Regions from separate parts of the Parageobacillus sp. VR-IP genome, predicted to be linked through region 2. Evidence: riboswitches for the same ligand, from Rfam matches in the RefSeq annotation. Region 2 holds a riboswitch; each other region holds the start of a gene.

Region 1 (2,270 bases), on a different contig from region 2:
CCCACTCTACGTTCGGTAAGAGGTTAGCGAGCATCCGTAATCACCTCCACCGCCACTTGCTGCTGGCGAATATAATCGATCGCGCGGGCCACTTCCTCTTTTTCCCCATCTATATGAACAAACAGCACACCGTAGGCGCCTTGATGAGTTTGTGAAATTTTCCCTTGTAAAATATTTGCATCCACTTGAAACTGGCGCACAACATTGGCAATCAGCGGCTGTTCCGCAGCCTCCCCGACGAACGTCAATTGGATAACCGTTCCGTTCGGATATTTATCAAGCAGATGGGTAATCGTTTCTTTTGTTTCCTCCGGTTCAACAACTTGCCGCACAAATCGTTTCGTAATCTCTTGTTTTGGCTGCCGGAACACTTGCAGCACTTCGCCTTGCTCGACAATTTTTCCGTTCTCCATCACTGCGACGCGATCGCAAATTTTGCGAATCACGTGCATTTCATGGGTAATTAATACGATCGTCAATCCTAAACGTTTATTAATATCCACCAAAAGTTCCAAAATGGAATCAGTTGTCTGCGGGTCTAGCGCGGATGTAGCCTCATCGCACAATAACACTTTTGGATTGTTTGCTAACGCACGCGCGATGCCAACGCGCTGCTTTTGCCCGCCGCTCAGCTGTGACGGGTAAGCATGTTCTCTTCCTTGCAGCCCGACAAGCTGAATTAGCTCATCGACCCGCTTTTTCCGCTTTTCCTTCGGGATACCAGCAATTTCTAACGGAAAGGCAATATTTTCATGAACAGTTCTTGACCATAGCAAATTAAAATGCTGGAAAATCATCCCGATTTCCTGGCGAGCCTTTCGCAATTCTTTTCCTTTAATATTAGCCATATCCCGTCCGGCAACAATGACTTTGCCGCTTGTCGGTTTTTCCAATCCGTTAAGAAGACGGATGAGCGAGCTTTTCCCCGCGCCGCTATATCCGATAATTCCAAAAATTTCCCCTTCTTTAATTTGTAAAGAAACATGATCGACTGCAGTGACCGATCCGTTTGCCGCTTCATATATTTTCGTCACATTTTCCAATGTAATCATGCACATTTTCACCTTCCTTCATCTAGCAGAGCAGCCGTTCCAAAAAGAAAACCTTTCTGCTCGAAGAGAACAGAAAGGTAATCATTACCATTCCGTCTCTTATCTCCCAAAGCAGACGCTTTGTGTGAATTGGCACCATTTCAGCACATGTGCTGACGGTTGCCGGGCTTCATTGGGCACATCCCTCCACCTCTCTTGATAAGAGCGCAACAATCATATTATTCAATTACAAATCTTCAATTAATTACAAATTAATTTACGAATGTGATTGTATCATCTTATGTCGAATCATGTCAACAAAAAAATTTTTCTCCCATATTTTTCAGCAATCTTACTTTTATGATGAAACGGAAATATTCAAAGTAATCCACGTCGCAGCGGCAATGGTCTGCTCTAAATCCTCAATTCATTCATTGATGTTTTCCAATCCCAACAGACGACCAAATCCTCTGTTCCCCCCTTGATTTGTAATAAAAACTCTCTCTTGTCAGGGAGAGAAGGGGGACATGTTTTTGATCTTTTCGAGCTGTCTAGGTTCCTGGAATTAGCACCGTGTTAGGAAAATCGATTGCAGGATTGCACCGGGCACCCTCTCCGCCTTTTGTAATCAAAGTTTTTTCTGAATGGCAGCACTATTTTCTGCGCCTACGAATTTTTTGCATAGGAAATTATGTGAAACATTATTTAACAAACATATCGATATGGCTTGGCTAAGTGAAGCAATGACTCCAACAATAACATATGCCGGAAACTTCCGGAAATACACACTTCTTTCAGACGAATTTGCTGCTGCAATTTCATCCTTCCGCTTAATAGCGATTCCAATGCTTCTTTTGACCCGCGCACCGTTAATACCCGCCGCTCGTCTACTTCCGCTTTTGGGCTGATTTGATGTTTTGAAATGGCCACGACTGCTGTTTCCGTTTCGCACTCAAAGCGAACGTACAGCTCTTCTTCCGGTAAAATCGGCAATAGATGATTTAATGTTTGCATTCGTTCGGCAAGTTGGCTGACTAGTTCACGCATATTCATTTTATCCGCCTCCCCTTTGTTTCATTTATTTCCATATGAGCGAAAAGAATCCTTTAGAAAAAGCTCGACAAATCATTTAGAAAAAGAACAAAATTCCCGTCATTTCCCAAGAAATATGTCAAATGGAGGCAAAACAACTGCTGTTTTCAACGCGAGCGCCAAACACATCATAGGGGAGGGGAATCG
Region 2 (2,270 bases):
AACACCTGCTGCTAAAAGCATTTGCGCACCGTATGGGATGAGCCCTTGGAAACAGCATGAGAAAATATCTAATATGCTGGCAGATTTACGCGGATCAATGTCATATTGATCTGCAATGTTTTTCGCAAGTGGGCCAGCAATTAAAATGGAAATCGTATTGTTTGCGGTTGAAAGATTTGTTAAACTCACTAATCCTGCGATACCAAATTGTGCTCCTTTTTTCGACTTTACATTTCTTGTTACTAATTGAAGTAAATAATCAATTCCACCGTTATGTTTAATGACTTCCACCATACCGGAAATTAAGATCGCAAGCAATGACAATTCCTGCATTCCAGCGACCCCGTCACCGATGGCTTGAATGAGGCCCATTGCATTATAGCTTCCATCAAGAAGGCCGATGATCCCTGCTAATAAAATGCCGCCTGCTAACACAACTAGTACATTGACACCCATTAATACAGTCACCAATACACCAAGGTAAGGCAAAATTTTTATCCAATTAAAAGATTGATTCGTCATTTCCGCTTGCTCTCCAGCAGGAAATATCCAGAAAAGAACGATGGTGATAATGGCTGCTGGTAAAACGATGAAAAAGTTCACCTTAAACTTATCTTTCATTTTCGTATTTTGTGTTCGTACTGCCGCAATCGTTGTGTCTGAGATAAAAGATAAGTTGTCTCCAAACATGGCACCGCCAATGACAGCTGCCATCGATAATGCCAAAGAAATATCCGTTTGTTCGCTGATTCCGACTCCAATCGGCGCTAATGCTACAATCGTTCCCATAGAAGTTCCCAGCGAAATGGAGATAAAACATCCAATAATAAATAAACCGACTATTAATAAATTTTGTGGAATAACGGAAAGAGCTAAGTTGACCGTTGATTCAACAGCCCCCATTTTTTTGGTTACTTCCGAAAATGCCCCTGCTAATAAGAAAATGATGACCATTAACATAACATCGGCATTTCCAGCCCCTTTGGTGAACACTTCAACCTTCTTCGTTAAAGACTCTTTCGGATTCATCATCAACGAAATACTTGCCGCAATCAAAATCGCCACAATGACTGGAAATTTATAAAAATCACCCATAGCAATTCCTGCACCAATGAACAACACTAAAAAGACGACAAATGGAAATAACGCAAATAGATTTCCTTTTTTTAACTCCACTCTTTCCACCTCATTTTATATTTTTTCGAAGGGCCTATTCACATAGAGAAAAGGCCTCTTCTTATCTGAACATAAGAAGAGGCCTTATACGTATCTATATAAGAAACCCTTCTTATCTTTCAAGCATGATGCTTGCTGGATTTGGCACAGCACTCGAAAACGAGTCCGCTGCCGAGACTTCTTCGGGCCAGTCCCTCCGCCTCTCTAGATAAGAAGATGAACAGTCGTATTTTGTTGTAAAAACAACTAAAAGGTTACAACATATTCATCTGTTGTGCAATACACCTTGAGAATGTCTTATTTTTAAATAATTTTCAACAAATCTTAAAATAATATGCAAAAATCCCGTAGCTAAATACCACGGGAAAAGAAAGCAAAAATCTATTCTGGTTTATAGATCCCATATTTCATTATCTTAAGATATTCATTCAGTTCCCTTATCAAAGACTCCACACCACTCATGACATCCATTTGCTTATTTTTGTATATAGCCATATACTTATTAGACAGTTGTTCGGCAATCAACATGGTCATGCGGATCACGGTATCCACGGAAATATCCTCTCTAAGTTTTTCCATTTGGATCAGGTCTTTAATATAAACATGCTCCAGTAAAAAATCTTCCTGATAAGCTTCGTAATGTTTCTTAATAATTTCTTCCATTTCCTCCTTTACTGCCACAGGAGGATTGGTGAAGGCATCCGTGATAAACTGAGTTTCTTGGAGATACTGAACCGTTAGTTTTTGTTTCAACAGGACGATTTCTTTGATCCTTTCAAAGAAATCATCAGATTGAATTTTTTCCATTTCTTCCATTGCTAGTTCCGTCAGAAAGTCCTTCACATAATTCACTAAATAAAGGTACAAGTTTTTCTTGCTCTTAAAATAATGGAAAAGAAGCCCCTTAGAAATTCCCGCCCGTTTCGTAATGACATCTGTAGAGGCTTTTTCATAGCCATTTTTCACAAATTCTTCGATGGCCACTTTGATTATCAGGTCTTTTTTTTCTTTAGGCTGCTTTTCAAAAGCTGAATACAATTTTAACACCTCTAATTTCATTAGACTGCAATATCTTTCTTTTTATATACCATATA
Region 3 (2,270 bases), on a different contig from region 2:
CTCTTCTTTGTCGAGCGCGACGCTTCCGTACGGCGATGGGAAAAGGACAAAGTCGGCCCCGGCAAGACGAAGCAGCTTGCCAAGCAGTAAGGACGCTTTAACACCGTAAAATTCCGACGGGGTAAGCGCGCCGCTGAACGCCGGATGAGCCATAATCGGAATGGCGATCTCTTCATCCTCGCGCAATCCTTGCAATACGTCCAAACCATAGGTAAAGACGTTAAACAGCAATACATCGGCGCCTAGCTCCACCGCACGCTTTGCTTTTTCTTTCAATTCGAACGTTTTGCCGGTTAAATTGACGGCATATAACGTCCGTTTCCCCGTCTGTTCGTACACTTCGTTGAGCACCGCTTTGCCTGCTGTAATCCGTTTTTCAAACGGCAGCAAATCGCTGTCAAATACAATTTCATCATCCTTGACAAGATCGACACCGCCAAGAGCCTGCTGCTTCAGCTGTTCGGTTAAATACGCTAAATCGCGGCCGATAATGCCTTTAAAAATGCTCATGAGAAGTGGACGGTCATATACATTGGCTTTTCGGCGAATCCCGTCGATGCCAAAGCGCGGTCCCGGAAATTGTTTCTTCCAAGCGTCAGGGAGCGTTACATCTAGCAATTTTACCTCACCGTCTAAAGACAGCTTGCCGAACACCGTTGCCAAAAGCGCCGGAATGTCAGCGCTGAAATTGACTGTCGGATAAGCGATTTGCACGATCGCGCGCTTCAGCCGTTTGCCAAAATACTGATTTGCCCGTTCGCTTTCTTCCAGCTCTTGTATATGGACGACTTCCCCCTTGTGTTTGCGCAGCTGCTCTTGTTCCAGCAGAGGCAGGTCGGTCCATGTTCCGACCGTTAAGCCAAGAGCGATTCCTTCTGCTTTTTTCTTTATGTCTTTCTCGTCATGAATAACATAGGTGGCAATGACTTGACTCATGTTCATCCCTCTTTCTCTTCATCAAAAAAGCCTCTTCATAAGAAGAGGCATTGAAATGGACACTCTTCTTATCTCTCAGCGTTTCCGCTGCAAGAATTAGCACCGTGCTTCGCGATCACCGCCAAGCCGGTTGCCGGGCTTCATTGGGCTTGTCCCTCCGCCTACTCTTGATAAGAATGCTTTGCAATATTGTATTCACTTTTCAAACAATTCGTGCTCACAAATTTTCACAAATTTTATAGTAAGAATGCTTACAATATTGTATTCGCTTTTCAAACAATTCGTGCTTGCAAATTTAATTTGAATTATGACAGTATTTTTTGACGTTGTCAATCACTTTTTTCGCTTTTGAAAAGACAAAGCTTGCCAATCCGCTCCGCTGCTTCCTGCAGACGGGCTTCGCTCGTCAATAAGCCGACGCGCACGTAGCCTTCCCCATGCTCGCCAAATCCGATTCCCGGCGCGACAGCCACATGCGCTTTTTCAAGCAAATAATCGGAAAAACGTTCCGACGTCCACCCATGTGGCACCGGCAGCCACGCGAAAAATGAGCCTTTTGGAGGCGCAACATCCCAGCCGATTTGCCGCAATGCCGCTATAAACGTATTGCGCCGCGATTCATACAAGGAGACAAGCTCTTCAACGCAGCGCTGTGAGGAAAGAAGGGCGGTTGCTGCCGCTTCCTGAATCGCACCAAACAGGCTGACGTATAAATGATCCTGAAGCAAATTAATCGCCGCAATCACGCTTTCATTCCCGACGGCAAATGCGACACGCCAGCCCGCCATATTATACGTTTTCGAAAACGTATAAATTTCCACGCCGATGTCTTTTGCCCCTTCTGCTTGAAGGAAGCTAACCGGTTTTCTTCCATCAAAGCCAATCGCACCGTAAGCAAAATCATGGACGACGCAAATCCCGTGCTTGGCGGCAAACGACACCGTTTCCTCGAAAAATTCCTGCGAAGCAGTCGCTCCGGTTGGATTATTTGGGTAATTTAAAAACATAAGTTTGGCTTTTTCTGCAATATGGCGAGGAATGTCACTATAATCAGGCAAAAATTCGTGTTCGGCACGCAATGGCATCATCACCATTTTTGCACGCGCCAGCGCAATCCCCGACCAATAGTCAGGATACCCCGGGTCAGGAACGAGCACGATATCACCAGGATTCACGAGGCATTGCGGAATCTCGACAAGCCCCGCTTTACCGCCGAACAAAACGGCGACTTCTTTTTTGGGGTCAACGGTCACGCCGTATTCCCGTTTGTAAAACTCGGCAACTGCCTGTTTCAAAAAAGAATACCCTTGAAACGGCGAATATTTGTGATATTT

What was found. A riboswitch is a leader RNA that binds a small molecule or an ion and turns the genes downstream of it on or off. The one in region 2 is predicted to bind S-adenosylmethionine.
Region 1: another riboswitch for S-adenosylmethionine. It lies ahead of HT574_RS05845 (methionine ABC transporter ATP-binding protein); the one in region 2 lies ahead of HT574_RS08445 (Na+/H+ antiporter NhaC family protein).
Region 3: another riboswitch for S-adenosylmethionine. It lies ahead of mtnW (2,3-diketo-5-methylthiopentyl-1-phosphate enolase); the one in region 2 lies ahead of HT574_RS08445 (Na+/H+ antiporter NhaC family protein).

What each region holds. Positions count from the first base shown of each region.
Region 1 covers NZ_JABVYQ010000002.1:66,512-68,781, forward strand. Annotated here, with positions in the region: gene HT574_RS05840 (methionine ABC transporter permease) at 1-34, opposite strand, end outside; gene HT574_RS05845 (methionine ABC transporter ATP-binding protein) at 24-1,052, opposite strand; SAM riboswitch class I at 1,149-1,257, opposite strand; gene HT574_RS05850 (SCP2 sterol-binding domain-containing protein) at 1,737-2,084, opposite strand.
Region 2 covers NZ_JABVYQ010000003.1:46,854-49,123, reverse strand. Annotated here, with positions in the region: gene HT574_RS08445 (Na+/H+ antiporter NhaC family protein) at 1-1,176, opposite strand, end outside; SAM riboswitch class I at 1,286-1,391, opposite strand; gene HT574_RS08440 (TetR/AcrR family transcriptional regulator) at 1,558-2,235, opposite strand; gene HT574_RS08435 (ABC transporter permease subunit) at 2,235-2,270, opposite strand, start outside.
Region 3 covers NZ_JABVYQ010000001.1:341,714-343,983, reverse strand. Annotated here, with positions in the region: gene mtnW (2,3-diketo-5-methylthiopentyl-1-phosphate enolase) at 1-936, opposite strand, end outside; SAM riboswitch class I at 1,002-1,113, opposite strand; gene HT574_RS01855 (pyridoxal phosphate-dependent aminotransferase) at 1,266-2,270, opposite strand, start outside.